One region of the Streptomyces sp. NBC_01296 genome, then DNA from elsewhere that is predicted to be linked to it. Evidence: predicted binding sites of a transcription regulator. Region 1 holds the regulator's gene; the other holds the start of a gene.
The links. The regulator HspR, encoded in region 1, represses chaperone genes until heat shock. The targets are predictions, from matches to a motif close to TTGAGNNNNNNNNNCTCAA.
Positions count from the first base shown of each region.

Region 2: a site for HspR is predicted at 5,813-5,831, ahead of lon (endopeptidase La). Genes of this name have one in related genera too.

Region 1 is NZ_CP130720.1:4,248,714-4,257,300, reverse strand. Features, by position in the region: gene OG299_RS19145 (heterodisulfide reductase-related iron-sulfur binding cluster) at 1-1,091, opposite strand, end outside; gene OG299_RS19140 (sugar transferase) at 1,202-1,759, opposite strand; gene dnaK (molecular chaperone DnaK) at 2,189-4,042, shown strand; gene grpE (nucleotide exchange factor GrpE) at 4,042-4,710, shown strand; gene dnaJ (molecular chaperone DnaJ) at 4,750-5,934, shown strand; gene OG299_RS19120 (heat shock protein transcriptional repressor HspR) at 5,936-6,406, shown strand; gene OG299_RS19115 (helix-turn-helix transcriptional regulator) at 6,506-7,519, opposite strand; gene OG299_RS19110 (hypothetical protein) at 7,622-7,849, shown strand; gene OG299_RS19105 (Rieske (2Fe-2S) protein) at 7,846-8,160, shown strand; gene OG299_RS19100 (pyridoxamine 5'-phosphate oxidase family protein) at 8,303-8,587, opposite strand, start outside.
Region 2 is NZ_CP130720.1:3,162,791-3,171,377, forward strand. Features, by position in the region: gene OG299_RS13985 (sensor histidine kinase) at 1-1,603, opposite strand, end outside; gene OG299_RS13990 (protein phosphatase 2C domain-containing protein) at 2,004-2,777, shown strand; gene OG299_RS13995 (MarR family winged helix-turn-helix transcriptional regulator) at 2,838-3,290, opposite strand; gene lon (endopeptidase La) at 3,394-5,790, opposite strand; gene OG299_RS14005 (VOC family protein) at 5,920-6,657, opposite strand; gene OG299_RS14010 (hypothetical protein) at 6,753-7,016, opposite strand; gene OG299_RS14015 (DUF4097 family beta strand repeat-containing protein) at 7,164-7,913, opposite strand; gene OG299_RS14020 (DinB family protein) at 8,003-8,470, opposite strand; partial or broken gene OG299_RS14025 (sulfurtransferase) at 8,540-8,587, opposite strand, start outside.

The sequences.
Region 1 (8,587 bases):
GGAACGTCCTTCAGCTGCTCCGCCGTGGCCTTCTCGTTGCCCTCCATGTCCTTGCCGCCACCCGCGAGCAGGTACGGGGCCTTGGCATGCGCGTGGTCGCGCAGCGACATGATCAGGAGCTTCGGCGACAGGGGCTTGCCGGTGTTCCACGCCGGGCACTGCGACTGGCAGCGGCCGCACTCCGTGCACGTGGAGAAGTCGAGGATGCCCTTCCAGGAGAACTGCTCGACCTGGGAGACGCCGAAGACGTCGTCCTCGCCCGGCTCCTCGAAGTCGATCTCCTTGCCGCCGCTCGTCATCGGCTGGAGCGCGCCCAGCGCGGTCGCGCCGTCGGCGTTGCGCTTGAACCAGATGTTCGGGAAGCCGAGGAAGCGGTGCCAGGCCACACCCATGTTGGTGTTGAGCGAGACGACGATCATCCAGATCAGCGAGACGCCGATCTTGATCATCGCGGTGAAGTAGATGGCGTTCTGCAGGGTGCCGAGCGAGAGGTTCTGGAAGACCAGGACCAGCGGGTACGAGGCGAAGTACGCCGGCTCGTACGAGTCCACGTGGTGGATCGCGCCCTCGAGCCCGCGCAGCGTCAGGATCGCGAGGCCGATGGTGAGGATCACGTACTCGACGAAGTACGCCTGCCAGGCCTTGGAGCCCGTGAAGCGCGACTTGCGGCCCGCCCGGGACGGCAGCGACAGCAGGCGGATGACGATCAGCACGGCGATGCCGAGGATCGTCATGACGCCGATGAACTCGATGTACAGCTCGAACGGCAGGAAGCCGCCGACGATCGGCAGCACCCAGTCGGCCTGGAAGAGCTGGCCGTACGCCTGCAGCAGCGTCGGCGGCAGCGTCAGGAAGCCGATCGCGACGAACCAGTGCGCGAAGCCGACGATGCCCCAGCGGTTCATCCGGCTGTGGCCGAGGAACTCCCGGACCAGGGTGAGCGTTCGTGCCTTCGGGTCGTCCGTACGGCTGCCAGCCGGTACGGGCTGTCCGAGCTTCACGAAGCGGTAGATCTGCGCCACGGCTCGGGCGAGCAGCGCGACGCCGACCACGGTCAGGACCAGCGACACGATGATCGCGGCGAGTTGCATGGGAGGGCTCCTCGGGCGGGACTTACTAAGCGGTAACTTATTGAGTCAAGGCTTGAGGTTACCCAGTTCCCGCGCCGCAATGTAGGTGGGCGAGCGGTGATCTGTGTCGCTCAGGCATGCCTCGGTCGGCACCGCTGTCGGTAGGCCGCCCGAGGGGTCTGAGCCAGGATCGCGAGATCCATCCCCAGCCAATGGCTCTCCACATAGTGCCGGTCCAGCAGGGCCATCTCCTCCCAGGGGAGGTCGGATCGTGCGCTGACCTGCCACAAACCGGTCATTCCGGGCCGTACGAGGAGCCGGTCGGCCCGGTCCGTACGCGCCTGCGCGCGCGGCCCGACCAGTGACATCTCTCCGCGGAGCACGTTCAGCACTTGCGGGATCCCGTCCAGGGCGCACCGCTCCACGGCCGCGCCGAGCCGGCCCGCCGCGTCCGTACGCAGCCGCCAGGTCCGAAACGGCCGCCCGGCCAGCCCGGCCGCCGGCTCCCGTACGAAGACCCGGCCGCCCTGGGCTGCGTACAGCAGGGCGGCGACGAACAGCAGCGGCGCCGCGAAGACCCCGAGCAGCACCACGGCCCCGAGGAGGTCGGCCACCCGCTTCGCCGAGAGGTCCGGGCGGTGCCGGAACGGGAGCGGGGAGGGGTGCGGATTCGCGGGTCGCCGTCGCACGAGGCGCCGGATCGGGGGGAACGTGAGCGGCGGCAGCGGCATGGGGGCACCCTGCATGCGCCTGCGGCGGTTTCCGTGATGCCGCGCAGCGGACCGCCCCGGCATCGCCCGCTCGGCCCCCTGGTGCGGCCCCGCCGAAACCCCTCCGCGACTCCTCCGCGACCCCTGCGGCCTACCCCCGACCGGGCGGCTTCGAGTGGTTCTGCAGCGCTTCCGGACCACCCCGCCTGCCCGCCCCCGTGGGGCGTTTCCGCAGGTGGGGCCCACTGTCGCCGGTCGCCCCGCGGCTGCGTCAAGCCGCTCGCCAAGCCTGAGTGAGCGTAAGGCGAGGATAAAAGTTGAGCCATGCAGACTCACCTCTGTTGACGCCGGAGCGGCGTTACGGCATGGTTGAGTCTGTTCCACTCAAGTCAGCTGGAGGAAATCAAAATGGCACGTGCGGTCGGCATCGACCTGGGCACCACTAACTCCGTCGTCAGCGTTCTGGAAGGCGGCGAGCCCACCGTCATCACCAACGCCGAGGGCGCCAGGACCACGCCGTCCGTCGTCGCCTTCGCCAAGAACGGCGAGGTCCTCGTCGGCGAGGTGGCCAAGCGCCAGGCGGTCACGAACGTGGACCGCACCATCCGCTCCGTCAAGCGCCACATGGGCACTGACTGGAAGATCAACCTGGATGGCAAGGACTTCAACCCGCAGCAGATGAGCGCCTTCATCCTGCAGAAGCTGAAGCGCGACGCCGAGGCCTACCTGGGTGAGAAGGTCACGGACGCGGTCATCACCGTCCCGGCCTACTTCAACGACTCCGAGCGTCAGGCGACGAAGGAAGCCGGTGAGATCGCGGGTCTGAACGTCCTGCGCATCGTCAACGAGCCGACCGCCGCCGCCCTGGCCTACGGCCTGGACAAGGACGACCAGACCATTCTCGTCTTCGACCTCGGTGGCGGCACCTTCGACGTGTCGCTGCTCGAGATCGGCGACGGCGTCGTCGAGGTCAAGGCCACCAACGGTGACAACCACCTCGGTGGTGACGACTGGGACCAGCGCGTCGTCGACTACCTGGTGAAGCAGTTCGCCAACGGCCACGGCGTGGACCTCTCCAAGGACAAGATGGCGCTCCAGCGCCTGCGCGAGGCCGCCGAGAAGGCGAAGATCGAGCTGTCCTCCTCCACGGAGACCACGATCAACCTGCCCTACATCACGGCTTCCGCCGAGGGCCCGCTGCACCTGGACGAGAAGCTCACGCGCGCCCAGTTCCAGCAGCTGACCGCGGACCTGCTGGACCGCTGCAAGACCCCGTTCCACAACGTCATCAAGGACGCCGGCATCGCGCTGTCCGAGATCGACCACGTGGTCCTGGTCGGCGGCTCCACCCGCATGCCGGCCGTCGCCGAGCTCGTCAAGGAGCTGACCGGCGGTCAGGACGCGAACAAGGGCGTCAACCCGGACGAGGTCGTCGCCATCGGCGCGACCCTCCAGGCCGGTGTCCTCAAGGGTGAGGTCAAGGACGTCCTGCTCCTCGACGTGACCCCGCTGTCCCTCGGCATCGAGACCAAGGGCGGCATCATGACCAAGCTCATCGAGCGCAACACCACGATCCCGACCAAGCGGTCCGAGATCTTCACGACGGCCGAGGACAACCAGCCGTCCGTGCAGATCCAGGTCTACCAGGGCGAGCGCGAGATCGCGGCGTACAACAAGAAGCTCGGCATGTTCGAGCTGACCGGCCTGCCCCCGGCCCCGCGTGGCGTCCCGCAGATCGAGGTCTCCTTCGACATCGACGCGAACGGCATCATGCACGTCACGGCCAAGGACCTTGGCACGGGCAAGGAGCAGAAGATGACCGTCACCGGCGGCTCCTCGCTCGGCAAGGACGAGGTCGACCGCATGCGCCAGGAGGCGGAGCAGTACGCGGACGAGGACTTGCGCCGCAAGGAGGCGGCCGAGTCCCGCAACCAGGGCGAGCAGCTCGTCTACCAGACGGAGAAGTTCGTCAAGGACAACGAGGACAAGGTCCCGGCCGAGGTCAAGACCGAGGTCGAGGCCGCCGTCGCCGAGCTGAAGGAAAAGCTCAAGGGCGAGGACACCGCCGAGATCCGCACCGCGACCGAGAAGCTCGCCGCGGTCAGCCAGAAGCTCGGCCAGGCCATCTACGCCGACGCGCAGGCCGCCCAAGGCGCAGCCGGTGCCGGTGACGCCGGTCAGGCCGGAGCCGCGGACGCCGCCGACGACGTCGTCGACGCCGAGATCGTGGACGAGGACAAGCCGAAGGGCGGCGCTGCCTGATGTCGGAGGAGACCCCGGGTTTCGACGAGAAGCCCGAAGTCCCCGCCGGCGCCACGCCTGACGACGCCGAGCCGAAGGCCGCAGCTTCCTCCGAGGAGGAGGCCGCGGCCCCGGCCGGGGACTCCGGAGCGCCGTCTTCTCAGGAGACGGCTCTCCTGGCGCAGCTGGACCAGACCCGTACCGCGCTCGGCGAGCGCACTGCGGACCTCCAGCGGCTCCAGGCGGAGTACCAGAACTACCGCCGCCGGGTGGAGCGGGACCGGATCGCCGTCAAGGAGATCGCGGTCGCGTCCCTCCTGACGGAGCTGCTCCCGACCCTGGACGACATCGGCCGGGCGCGGGACCATGGCGAGCTGGTCGGCGGCTTCAAGTCGGTGGCCGAATCGCTGGAGACCGCCGCGGCCAAGATGGGGCTGCAGCAGTTCGGCAAGGAGGGCGAGCCCTTCGACCCGACGATCCACGAGGCCCTGATGCACTCGTACGCGCCGGACGTCACCGAGACGACCTGCGTGGCGATCCTGCAGCCGGGGTACCGGATCGGCGAGCGTACGATCCGCCCCGCGCGGGTCGCGGTGGCCGAGCCCCAGCCCGGGGCCGCCCCCAAGTCCGAGTCCGCGGACGGCGACACGCCTTCGGACAAGGACGCGGATGCCCCCGACAAGGGCTGACGCAGCAACCGTAGAGGCACGAGAGGAGGGACACCGGGGATGAGCACGAAGGACTTCGTCGAGAAGGACTACTACAAGGTCCTCGGTGTTCCGAAGGACGCCACCGAGGCCGAGATCAAGAAGGCGTACCGGAAGCTCGCGCGCGAGTTCCACCCGGACGCCAACAAGGGCGACGCCTCGGCCGAGGAGCGCTTCAAGGAGATCTCCGAGGCGAACGACATCCTCGGCGACGCCAAGAAGCGCAAGGAGTACGACGAGGCCCGCACCCTGTTCGGGAACGGTGGCTTCCGCCCCGGTCCCGGCGGGGGCGGCGGCTCGTTCAACTTCGACCTGGGCGACCTGTTCGGCGGCACCCAGCCGGGTGGCGGCCCGGGCGGCGGTTTCGGCGGCGGCGGTCTGGGCGACGTCTTCGGCGGGCTGTTCAACCGCGGCGGCGCGGGCCCCGGGACGCGTGTCCAGCCGCGCCGCGGCCAGGACATCGAATCGGAGGTCACCCTCTCCTTCACGGAGGCGGTGGACGGGGCCACGGTCCCGCTCCGGATGTCCTCCCAGGCGCCCTGCAAGGCCTGTTCGGGCACCGGCGACAAGAACGGCACACCGCGCGTGTGCCCGACCTGCGTCGGCACCGGCCAGGTCTCGCGGGGCAGCGGCGGCGGCTTCTCGCTGACCGACCCCTGTGCGGACTGCAAGGGCCGCGGCCTGATCGCGGAGACCCCCTGCGACGTCTGCAAGGGCAGCGGGCGCGCCAAGTCCTCCCGCACCATGCAGGTCCGGATCCCGCCGGGCGTCTCCGACAGCCAGCGGATCCGGCTGCGCGGCAAGGGCGCTCCGGGTGAGCGCGGCGGTCCCGCCGGCGACCTCTACGTCGTCGTCCACGTGGACGGCCACCCGGTGTTCGGCCGCAAGGACGACAACCTGACGGTCACCGTCCCGGTGACGATCGCCGAGGCCGCCCTGGGCGCCGACATCAAGGTCCCGACCTTGAACGGCCCCGCGGTGACGCTGAAGCTCCCGCCGGGCACCCCCAGCGGGCGCACGATGCGGGCCCGCGGCAAGGGAGCGGTCCGCAAGGACGGCAGCCGCGGGGACCTGCTGGTGACGGTGGAGGTCACTGTTCCGGCCTCGCTGTCGGACAAGGCCCGCGAGGCGCTGGAGATGTACCGCGACGCGACGGAGTCGGAGGACCCGCGCGCCGCGCTGTTCGAGTCCGCGAAGGGAGCATGACATGGACGGCCGCCGACGACCGCCCCGGTTCGGCAACGGGGCGTACGAACTGACCGACGAGACTCCGGTCTACGTGATCTCGGTGGCCGCCCAGCTCTCGGGCCTGCATCCGCAGACCCTGCGCCAGTACGACCGCCTCGGCCTGGTCTCCCCGGACCGGACGGCCGGCCGCGGCCGGCGCTACTCGGCCCGCGACATCGAACTGCTCCGCACGGTGCAGGCGCTGTCCCAGGACGAGGGCATCAACCTGGCCGGCATCAAGCGGATCATCGAGCTGGAGAACCAGGTCGCCGCGCTCCAGCAGCGCGTGGCCGAGCTCTCGGCGGCGGTGGACGGCGCGGCGGCCGTGCTCCAGCAGCGCGAGGCCCAGGTGCACGCCTCGTACCGGCGAGATCTGGTCAAGTACCAGCCGCCGGTGCCGGGCAGCGCCCTGGTCGTCTGGCGCCCCGCGCCGAAGCGCCAGAGCGACTGACGTCGGCTTCCTCCGGCTGCACGACGCGCACGTCCTGCATGCACGCACAGGCCCCGCCCAAGATCCCCGGGCGGGGCCTGGCGCGTTCCGGTGCGTTCTTCAGTCGCCCTCGTCCTCGAGGATCCCGGAGCGGGCGATGAGGAAGCCGAGTTGGGCGCGGCTGCCGCTGCCGAGGGTGCTGGCGAGCTTCGCGATGTGCGCGCGGCAGGTCCGTACGTTCATGCCCAGGCGGCGGGCGATGGCCTCGTCCACGTGGCCCTCGATGAGGAGCTGCGCGATGGTGCGCTGCACGCCCGAGATGCCGCCGCGGGTGTGCTGGTACGTGACTTCCTCCTGGAGGGGCACAGCGCGGTGCCACAGCTGCTCGAACACCTTGATGAGGTAGTCGACCAGCCCCGGGTGGCGCAGCTCCAGGGCGACCTGGCGGTCGTCGCTGGCCGGGATGAAGGCGACGGTCCGGTCGAAGATGATGAGGCGTTCGAAGAGCTCCTCCAGCGTGCGCACCTCGACCTTGCCCGCCTTGAGGAGGTCGACGTACGCGAGCGTGCCGCGGCTGTGCCGGACGGTGTGCTGGTAGAGGGTCCGGATCCGGACACCGCGGTCGGTCAGCGGCTGGTCGCGCTCCAGGGCCTCCGTGAGCTCGAGGCTGGGGCGGGCGCCGCCGGGCTGGATGGTGAGCATCTCGGTGCGGCACTCGGCGGTGGCGAGGTTGAGGGCCGCGTTGATGGGGTCGAAGCCTTCGAGCACGGTGATGGCGTGGGTGCTTGCCGGATTCTGCGCACTGATGGCGAGAAACGGCTCGAAAGCCTCGGACAGTTCGAGAGAATCCCGGTGTCTGTCGCGGATCTCCCGTTCGATCGGATGCAGCCGCTGTGCGAGTGCCACCGCCGGTGGAACCGGACGGAGCGAATTGGCGTCATCAGGATCTGGCTGCAACAACGCCAGATCGAGCAGGCAGGGTGCCGTTTTGACGTCCCCACGTGCGATACGTCCGGTCCGCAGCGCGCTCGTGTAGAGCCGCGCCCCCTCGCTGCACAGCTCCGTGACCGAGTGGGGATGTGTCGCTTTTGTTCTGTTTATGGTCAAATCTCCACCCCCCAGGGTCCTGAACATGCAAGAACATGATGCATCGTCCCTGTGGCAGTGATGTGCCTGAATGAGCCATCGTCTGACAGGCGGGGGAGAGGATTTCATCAAGTGAGGACGAAGCCGACCATGAACAAGAGAATGCTTCGCTCGGCGCTTGCCACCGTCATCTTCTCGGCTGTGGCCGGTCTGGGACTTGCCGGGGTCACCCTGGGGGGCGCCGAAGGGGGTGCCGCAGGCCTCCGGGCGGCGCCGCTCGAGGACAGCGGATGGCGCGCGGCACCGATGGACAGCGGATGGCGCTCGGCCCCCGTCGAGGCGGATGCCGGCACCGTTGCCGTGGAGACCGCGGTATGACCCCCGACGACCGCGGATTCCGTCGCGAAATGGCCTCTGCCTACCGCTCCGGCTGGCAGTTCATCGACCTTGCCACGGCCATCCCCCACCCTGGCGACTCGTTGATGGTCACCCTGTTCGGACAGCCCATCGTCATCACGCGCGAGGAGGACGAGGACGTCCGGGCGTACCGGTGCCTGCGCCGCCCCCGCGGCGCGCCGCAGCCCGTCCGCTGCGAGGTGCGCTACGGAATGGTCTTCGTCAACCTTGATCAGCGCGATCACCAGCTCTTCGAACCCGATATCACCACCGCCACCCCCCGCAGTGCCTGAAGCGATTCCCCCGTCGTTGCAGATCGCTCCAGGTGCTTCCCCCACACAACGGCGCCATCGTGGACCTGACCACGGTGGCGCCGTTGTGATGTCCGCGTCCAGTCCCTGAACCGGACAAGGTGAAAGCTGAACCGTTTTCGGTTCAGGCGCGGCCCATCGCCCGGTCGAGGGTGATCTCCATGACGACCCGGTCCGGGTTGGGAGAGGGCGTCCGCCCGTAGCGCTCCGCGTAGCGCGCCACCGCCTCGGCGACCGAGGCCTCGTCCGTACGGATCACCGCGTGCCCCTCCAGGGTCGCCCAGCGGCGTCCCGCCATCTGGCACACCGCCACCCGGGCCGGGCCCCGCTCCGTCCCCTGGGCCGCCAGCACGTTGCGGATCTTCTTGCTGTTCTTGTTGCTGATCACCCGGGCCAGGCCGGCCTCCGG
Region 2 (8,587 bases), 1.1 Mb from region 1:
CGTAGCGCTCGATCTCACTGACCGCGGCCCGCATGACGTCGACCAGCGGGACCGGGGCGCCGGCGCCGTGGCCGTGCTCCTGTCCGGCCAGGACGAGCAGGTTCTCGTTGTGGCGGCGCATGACCGTCGCCAGGTGGTCCATCTTGAACAGGGTGGCCAGCCGGTCCGGGTCCTGTTCCTTGGACTCCAGCTCCTCGATGACCGCGAGCTGGCGCTCGACCAGTCCGAGCGTGCGCAGCGACAGCGAGACCGACGTCGTCGACATGATGCGGCGGTGCTCTTCGAGGCCGGCCCGCAGCTGCGTCAGCTCGGCCTCCAGCGCCTCACGGCCCGAGCCCAGCGCCTCGTTGCGGCCGATGAGCCGGCGCGCGTCGGCGTCGAGGCCGGCGATCCGGGTGTGCAGGGAGACCGTCTGGTCGCGGACGGCGTTGAGGTGGCGTACGACCTCGGCGAACTCGTCGTTGCGGCCGGTGAAGCGGACCGGCTCCACCGAGCCCTCCGGGGTCGCCAGCCGGGCCGCGCCGCGGCGCAGGACGGACAGCGGCCGGGTCAGCGAGCGCGCCACGGCCGTCGAGAAGCCGACGGCGACGAGGAACAGCAGGCCGAGGACCGCGACCAGCATCTCCAGCCGGGTCACGTCGTCGTCGCGCAGGGTGGCGAGCGCGGTGGCCCGCTGCCCGGCGAGGGTGGACTCCACGGACCGCATGCGGTCGATGCGGGCGGTGAGGGCGGGGGCGACGGTGGCGCCGTCGAGCTTGCGGTCGGCGGAGGACAGCGTGGGCCGCTCGGTGAGCCGCTTGAGGTAGTCGTCGGCCGTCTTGACCTCGGGGCCGGTGACGGTGGCGGCGAGGGTCTGGCGTACGTCGGGCCGCGCGACCCGGGTGAAGTCGTCGAGGGCGGCCTGCTCCCGTACGCGGGCCCGCTGGGCGGCGGTGGTCAGTTCGTCCACGACCGCGGAGTTGGGGAGCTGCTCACCGCGGGGGACGGCCAGCGCGGCGAGCAGCAGTCCACGGGTGGCCGAGGCCTGTTCCACGGCCTGGCCGAGGGGGGCCAGCGGGCGGTTGGTGGCGAGGGCGGCGCCGGCCCGCGGCGGGGTCAGCTCGGCGAGCCGGTCGCCCGGGGCGAGCAGTTCCGCGATGACGCCCGCGTACGCCTGCTGGGCGGCGAGGGCGCTGCCCTTGCCGTCTACGGCCTCGCTGCGGACGGCCTGGACGCGGCCGAGGGCGAGCGCGAGCGGCTCGTCGGCCTCGTCGCGGACCTCGGCGAGCTGGCGGTCGGTGAGCGCGGTGCGCTCCTGGACGGGGCCCTTCGCCTGTGCGCCGGGGCGCCCCTTGGCCACGTACTCGACGACGGCGTCGCGCTCGTCGGCGAGGAGGTGCGCGAGGGTGAGGGTGTGCTGGGTCTGCTCGGCGAGCGTGACCAGCTGCTGGGAGTCGTTCAGCTCCCGCGTCGCGGAGACCACGGCCGGGGTGCCGGCCGCGAGGACGGTGAGGCCGGCGACGGCGACGCCGATGACGAGCCTGCTGCGCACGCGGACGCGGCGTCCTGCGGGGTCGGGTCCGTCGGTGGCGGTGCCGTTCTTCCGAGACCGCTTCTTCTGCACCGGTGCTCGCAATCCTGTACGTGTGCTCGTGCTCGTCTACTCGTGTGGCCGAGGTAACGGCCGGTCAACAAGTAAACGCCCCCTGCCCCCTCGTACCGCCTCAGACCTTTGCAGCGTGTTGGGGACAGAGCCTGACATCGCCCACCCGGCCACTCGAACGAGTGAACATCACGGATGAGTTGGCAACCAACTCGGCAGGGCGCTGTCAGAGGGCCGTCATGGCCGGGTGGTTGAAAGATCGATGGGGGCTTTGGCAATATGCCCGCCCACATCCCGCCGGGAGGCCGTGGAGGGCCTCGGACGACGGGCTGGTGGCGGCGATCCCGCCGGTTCTGCATTGGTACGGACTTTTCGGTCCATCGCGACCGCCCGGTCCCTGCGGGGCGGGCAGAATGCCCGTATGCGCATCGACCTCGCCTCGGCCCCCGGCAACCCGGAACGCCCCAACGAGGACTGGCTATCGGCGGCGATGCCCGCTGCGGGCGGCGGAGTCCTGGTCGCCCTGGACGGGGTCACCCCGCCGAGCGGCGAGGTGGGCTGTACGCACGGCGTGCCCTGGTTCGCGGCCCGGCTCGGGGGCCGATTGACCGAACTGTCCGGATCGCGCCGGGACATGCCGCTGGACCGGATCCTGGCGGAGGCGATCCGCGGCACCGCCGACGCGCACCGCGACACCTGTGACCTTTCTCACGTACGGACCCCGCAGGCGACGGTGGTGATGGTGCGCTGGGACGAGGCCTCGGTGGAGCACCTCGTGCTCTCGGATTCCGTACTGCTCCTCGAGGCGCCCGGGGGCGAGGTGACGCCGGTGCTCGACGACCGGCTTGACCGGATCCCGCGCGAGCTGCTGCGCACGCGGACCTCGGCGGACGCGCTGCGCAATGTGGAGGGCGGCTTCTTCACGGCGGCCGCGGACCCGGCGGTGGCCGCCCGCGCGGTGACGGGCCGGACCCCGCGCGCGGGGGTGCGGGCGCTGGCGGCGCTCACGGACGGCGCGAGCCGGTGGACGGACACGTTCCGGGAGGGTGACTGGGCGCAGTGCCTGGAGGTGCTCCGGAAGGAGGGCGCGCAGGGCCTGATCGGCCGGGTCCGCACCCTGGAATCCGACCCGTCCCGCCCCCTCACCCGGGGCAAGCGCCACGACGACGCCTCGGCGGCGTACGCGGAGCTGTAGCGATCCGGGCCGGCCGGGAAAGCCGGCCCCGCCGGCGTTTGAGGCGCGGGGTCCGCGGGGCTACTCCTCGCCCTGGTTCAGCTGGTTCAGGAGTCTCGCCAGTTCCGCGACTTCCCCCCGGTCCCAGTCGGCCAGCTTGCGCATGTACTGCTCGCGCCGAGCCCCCCGCACCCGCAGGAACCGCTCGCGGCCCTCGTCCGTGAGGCCGACCAGGAAGGCCCGGCCGTCGGCGGGGTCCGGCTCGCGGGCCACCAGCCCCAGCACCTCCAACGCCCGCAGCTGCCGGCTCATGGTGGCCTTGCCGACCCCGAAGTACGCGGCGAGTTCGGTGGCCCGCTGGCGGCCCGCGGCCTCCAGGCGGACGAGCAGCCCGTACGCGGCGGGCTCCAGCTCGGGGTGCAGGGCACGCGCCATCTCCCCGGAGGAGGCCCGGGCGCGCCGGAGGAAGACGGACAGCTCCCGCTCCAAGGCAAGGAACTCCTGGTCTTCACTACCCTGCACGTCCGCTCCCATCGGTGGTGTCCTGAGGCACCAGTATTTCGCAGCGGGAACGGCGACGGCCCGGGGCCCCGCCGGAGCGGGGTCCCGGGCCGTCCGCATGCGGATCCGGCGGGGATCAGGCGGCGGCCGTCACCGGGACCGCGTCGGCGGCGAGCGCCAGTTCCAGGACCTGGCGCACGTCCGTCACCGGGTGCACGTCAAGCCCCTCCAGCACCTCGGACGGCACGTCGTCCAGGTCGGCCTCGTTCCGCTTCGGGATGATCACGGTGGTCAGGCCCGCCCGGTGCGCGGCGAGCAGCTTCTGCTTGACCCCGCCGATGGGCAGGACGCGCCCGGTCAGCGAGACCTCGCCGGTCATGGCCACGTCGGTCCGGACCTGCCGCCCCGACAGCAGCGAGGCCAGCGCCGTCGTCATCGTGATGCCCGCGCTCGGTCCGTCCTTCGGGACCGCGCCGGCGGGGAAGTGGATGTGCACGCCCCGGTCCTTCAGGTCGGCGACCGGGAGCTCGAGCTCCGCGCCGTGCGAGCGCAGGAAGCTGAGCGCGATCTGCGCGGACTCCTTCATCACGTCGCCGAGCTGCCCGGTCAGGGTGAGCCCGGCCGCCCCCGTCTCGGGATCGGCCAGCGAGGCCTCGACGAACAGGACGTCGCCGCCCGCGCCGGTCACCGCGAGCCCGGTGGCCACGCCGGGGACGGCGGTGCGCCGCTCGGCGGGGTCCTGTGCGGACTCCGGGACGTGGTGCGGGCGCCCGATCAGCCCCCGCAGGTCGTCGGCGCCGATGCGCAGCGGCAACTCCCGCTCCCCCAGCTCGTGCTGGGAGGCCACCTTGCGCAGCAGCCGCGCGATGGACCGCTCCAGGGTGCGCACGCCGGCCTCGCGGGTGTACTCGCCGGCCAGCCTGCGCAGCGCGTCCTCCTCCAGGACGACCTCGTCGGCGCCGAGACCGGCCCGCTCGAGCTGCCGGGGCAGCAGGTGGTCGCGGGCGATGACGACCTTCTCGTCCTCGGTGTAGCCGTCGAGGCGGACGAGCTCCATGCGGTCGGCGAGCGCTTCCGGAATGGCCTCCAGGACGTTGGCGGTGGCCAGGAAGACGACGTCGCTCAGGTCCAGCTCCACCTCCAGGTAGTGGTCCCGGAAGGTGTGGTTCTGCGCGGGGTCGAGCACCTCCAGCAGCGCGGCCGCCGGGTCTCCGCGGAAGTCGGAGCCGACCTTGTCGATCTCGTCGAGCAGGACGACCGGGTTCATGGACCCGGCTTCCTTGATGGCCCGTACGATCCGGCCGGGCAGCGCGCCGACGTACGTACGCCGGTGGCCGCGGATCTCGGCCTCGTCGCGGACGCCGCCGAGGGCGACGCGTACGAACTTGCGGCCCATGGCGTGCGCGACGGACTCCCCCAGGGAGGTCTTGCCGACGCCGGGCGGCCCGACGAGCGCCAGCACGGCGCCGCCGCGCCGCCCGCCGATGACGCCCATGCCGCGCTCGCCGCGCCGCTTGCGCACCGCGAGGTACTCGGTGATGCGGTCCTTCACGTCGCTCAGCCCGGCGTGCTCGGCGTCGAGGACGGCCCGGGCCCCGCGGATGTCGTACTCGTCCTCGGTGCGCTCGTTCCAGGGCAGTTCCAGGATGGTGTCGAGCCAGGTGCGGATCCAGGAGCCCTCCGGGGACTGGTCGCTGGACCGCTCCAGCTTGTCGACCTCCTTGAGCGCGGCCTCCCTTACCTTCTCGGGGAGGTCGGCGCCCTCGACGCGGGCCCGGTAGTCGTCGGACTCCTCGCCGTCCTTCTCCCCGTTGATCTCGCGCAGTTCCTTGCGCACGGCTTCCAGCTGGCGGCGCAGCAGGAACTCGCGCTGCTGCTTCTCGACGCCGTCCTGGACGTCCTTGGCGATGGACTCGGCGACGTCCTGCTCGGCGAGGTGTTCGCGGAGCCAGGAGATGGCCAGCTTGAGGCGTGCCACGGGGTCGGCGGTCTCGAGCAGTTCGACCTTCTGGGCGACGGTCAGGAACGGCGAGTACCCGGAGTTGTCGGCGAGGGCCGAAACCCCCTCGATCTGCTGGACCCGGTCCACGACCTGCCAGGCCCCGCGCTTCTTGAGCCAGCTGGTGGCGAGCGCCTTGTACTCCTTGACGAGCTCGGTGACGGACCCGGGCAGCGGATCGGCCAGTCTCTCGTCGACGCTCTCGCCCTCGACCCAGAGCGCCGCCCCGGGCCCGGTGGTCCCGGCCCCGATCCGGACGCGGCCGACACCGCGGATGAGCGCCCCGGGATCCCCGTCGGAGAGCCGCCCCACCTGCTCGACGGTCCCGAGCACACCGGTGCCGGCGTACTTCCCGTCGACCCGCGGTACGAGCAGCACCCGGGGCTTCCCGCTCCGCACCGCCGCCTGGGCGGCCTCGACGGCCCCCCGTACCTCGGCATCGGACAGGTCCAGCGGAACGACCATCCCAGGCAGCACGACCTCGTCGTCGAGCGGCAGCACGGGCAGAGTGAGCGTTACGGACGTCGAAGCCATGATCTTCCCTCCGGCAGTGAAGTTGAGCTATGCCGACTCAATGCATGTGCGCCTCCCGATGTTCCCCAACGCCCGTTCGCCCCCGGCGAACACCCGGAGTTGTCGGGGGGCTGTCCGGCGTGGCCCAGGTCAGCGAGGCGTGAGGAGGCAGAACTCGTTGCCTTCCGGGTCGGCCAGAACCGTCCAGGAGATTGCGGACTGATCGAAATCAGGGTCGGTGGCGCCCAGGGCGCGCAGTCGGGCTGCCTCTGCGGCCAGGTCGTCACCGGGGTAGGGGCAGACGTCGAGGTGGACGCGGTTCCACACGCTCTTGGTGCCGGGAGTGCGGAGGAACTCCAGGTAGGGGCCGACGCCTTTGGCGGAGCGCATGGTCGCGTGGTCGTCGGTGACCTCGTGCAGCGTCCAGTCCATCGCCTCGCCCCAGAACCGGGCCATCCCTCGCGGGTCGGTGCAGTCGACCACCACCGCGGCGATCGGCCCGGTGTCCCGGTAGATCGGACGGGGCTCCAGGACGCAGAACTCGTTGCCTTCCGGGTCGGCCATGACCGTCCAGGGGACGTCGCCCTGCCCCACGTCGGCGAGCGTCGCGCCGAGATCCTTCAAGCGCGCGACCAACTCCGCTTGATGGGCGGTCGAGGTGGTGGCCAGATCAAGGTGCACGCGGTTCTTGACCGTTTTGGGTTCCGGGCGGGCGATGATGTCGATGCAGACGGCCACGGGATCGGGGTAGGCGAAGCCCACGGGTTCGAGGTTGGTCACGCCGGGGCCCTCGCTGTCGACACCCCAACCGAGCGCCTCCGCCCAGAACCGGCCGAGCGCGGAGTCGTCCTGGGCCTTCATGTTGATCTGCACGAGTCGTGTTGTCATACCGCAGATCTTAGAAACCCCAGCCGACGTCGCGAAGCCGACAGCTCACTCCGGTCGCTGCGCGAGGGGAGGCATGCGCGACCGGCCGGCGTCGGTCAGGCACGGGGGAGGGAGCGGACTGCCGTGACGATCACGGCTCCGGGGATCAGCAGGCCGGCTTCTCCCAGGGCGTAGACCAGCCAGTGCGGCATGTCGAGCCAGAGCTCGTACGGGATGCCGACGGCGATCCCGCCGGCCACCGCGAGGAGTCCGCTGAGCAGGAGCGTCGTCCACGCGCACGTCGAGGCCCTGCGGTTGAGGAGGACCTCGTCCCGCCAGTGCTCCGGCGTGAACGGGGCAGTACCCGCATACGGCGTCATGGCGGCCGATGCTGGCACCGAGGACGCGGCGGCGATCGGGGGTTGGCCGAAAACTGGCACATGGGGTGAAGCACTGCGGAGCGCACGCAGGCCGGTGCGTGCGCTCCCGCTCGCACTCTCTGTGCCGCCCCCGGCACTTGACCGGTCCTATGCCCCCGCGATGCGGATGTCGCCCGAGGAGGTCTGGATCGAGAGGTGGGACGGGGCCTTCGGGGTGGTGGGGAGGGTCTCCTGCTTGCCTGACGCGGTGGCGGTCGTGATCTCGTACGGGGCCTGCGGGACCGTCAGCGAGACGTCGCCCGAGCTGGTCTTCGCCGTCACCGACGTCGGGGGCTTCGCGAAGGTCAGGCGGGCGTCGCCCGAGGAGGCGTGGATCTCCGCCGTCGGGCCGGCCAGGCCGGTGGCGGTGACCGAACCCGACGACGTACGGACCTTCAACGGACCGGCGATGCCCTCGACCTTCACGTCGCCGGAGGAAGAAGCGAGGTCGGCCGCCGCCACACCGGCCACCGTGACGTTGCCGCTGCTGCTCTCCAGCGTGACCGCGGCCGAGGCGGGGACCTCCAGGCGGTAGTCGATGAAGCAGGTGTCGGAGCAGCCGTCCGTGAACGTGAGGACGCCTCCCGACACCTGCTGGCCCGGCTTCGGCGCCGTGTCCCCGCGGTAGTGGACGGTCCGGTGGACCGTGACCCCCGGGCCGGTGCCGGGGGTCACCTCGATGGAGCCGCTCCGCGCGTCCTTCACCTCGACCGCCGTGACGGCCTCGGCGACCGTCGTATCGGCGGTCTCCGTCTTCTGCTCCGTGTCGTCGAGGGAGCATCCGGAGAGCAGCAGTCCGGCGGCGAGAGCGACAACCGCCTGGTGGGCGAACCGAGATGACGTGTTGGGGGAAGGCATGCACACCAGTGTGCCGAGGCGTGATCCCCCTGCAGAGGGTGTCCGCACCCGAATCCGGGGTGGTGGTAGCACCACCCCCGGCCCCCTCCTCAGATGCCGATCGCTCCGTCGATCCGCTCGCGCAGCAGGTCCGCATGGCCGTTGTGGCGGGCGTACTCCTCGATCATGTGGATCAGCACCCAGCGCAGCGACACCTTCCCCCGCCACGCCGCGTCCTCCGCCTCCACGTCCAGGTCGGGCGCGGCGGCCGTGAACGACTCCGCGAACGCCACCTCCTCCCGCCAGGCCTCCCACGCCGCCGCGACGGCCTCCGGGCCGGACACCGCACCGTCGAAGTCGCCGTCCGGATCGGCCTGCGACGAGAACAGGGCCGGCACCTCCTGCCCCGCCAGGACCTGGCGGAACCAGCGCCGCTCCATGTCCGCGAGGTGCCGGACCAGGCCGAGCAGCGAGAGCGTGGACGGCTCCACGGACCGCAGGGACAGGGCCCCCGCCTCCAGGCCGGCGCACTTCAGCTCCAGCGTCGCGCGCTGCGCTCCCAGGACGTCGGCGAGCATGGCCCGCTCGTCGCCCGTCGTGGGCCCCGAGAACCGGTCCTCGGACGCTCCGAAGAACTGCCCCCGGCGGCCCGTGACCGCGGGCCGCTCCGGGCGCATGGCCCAGTCCGTCCACGA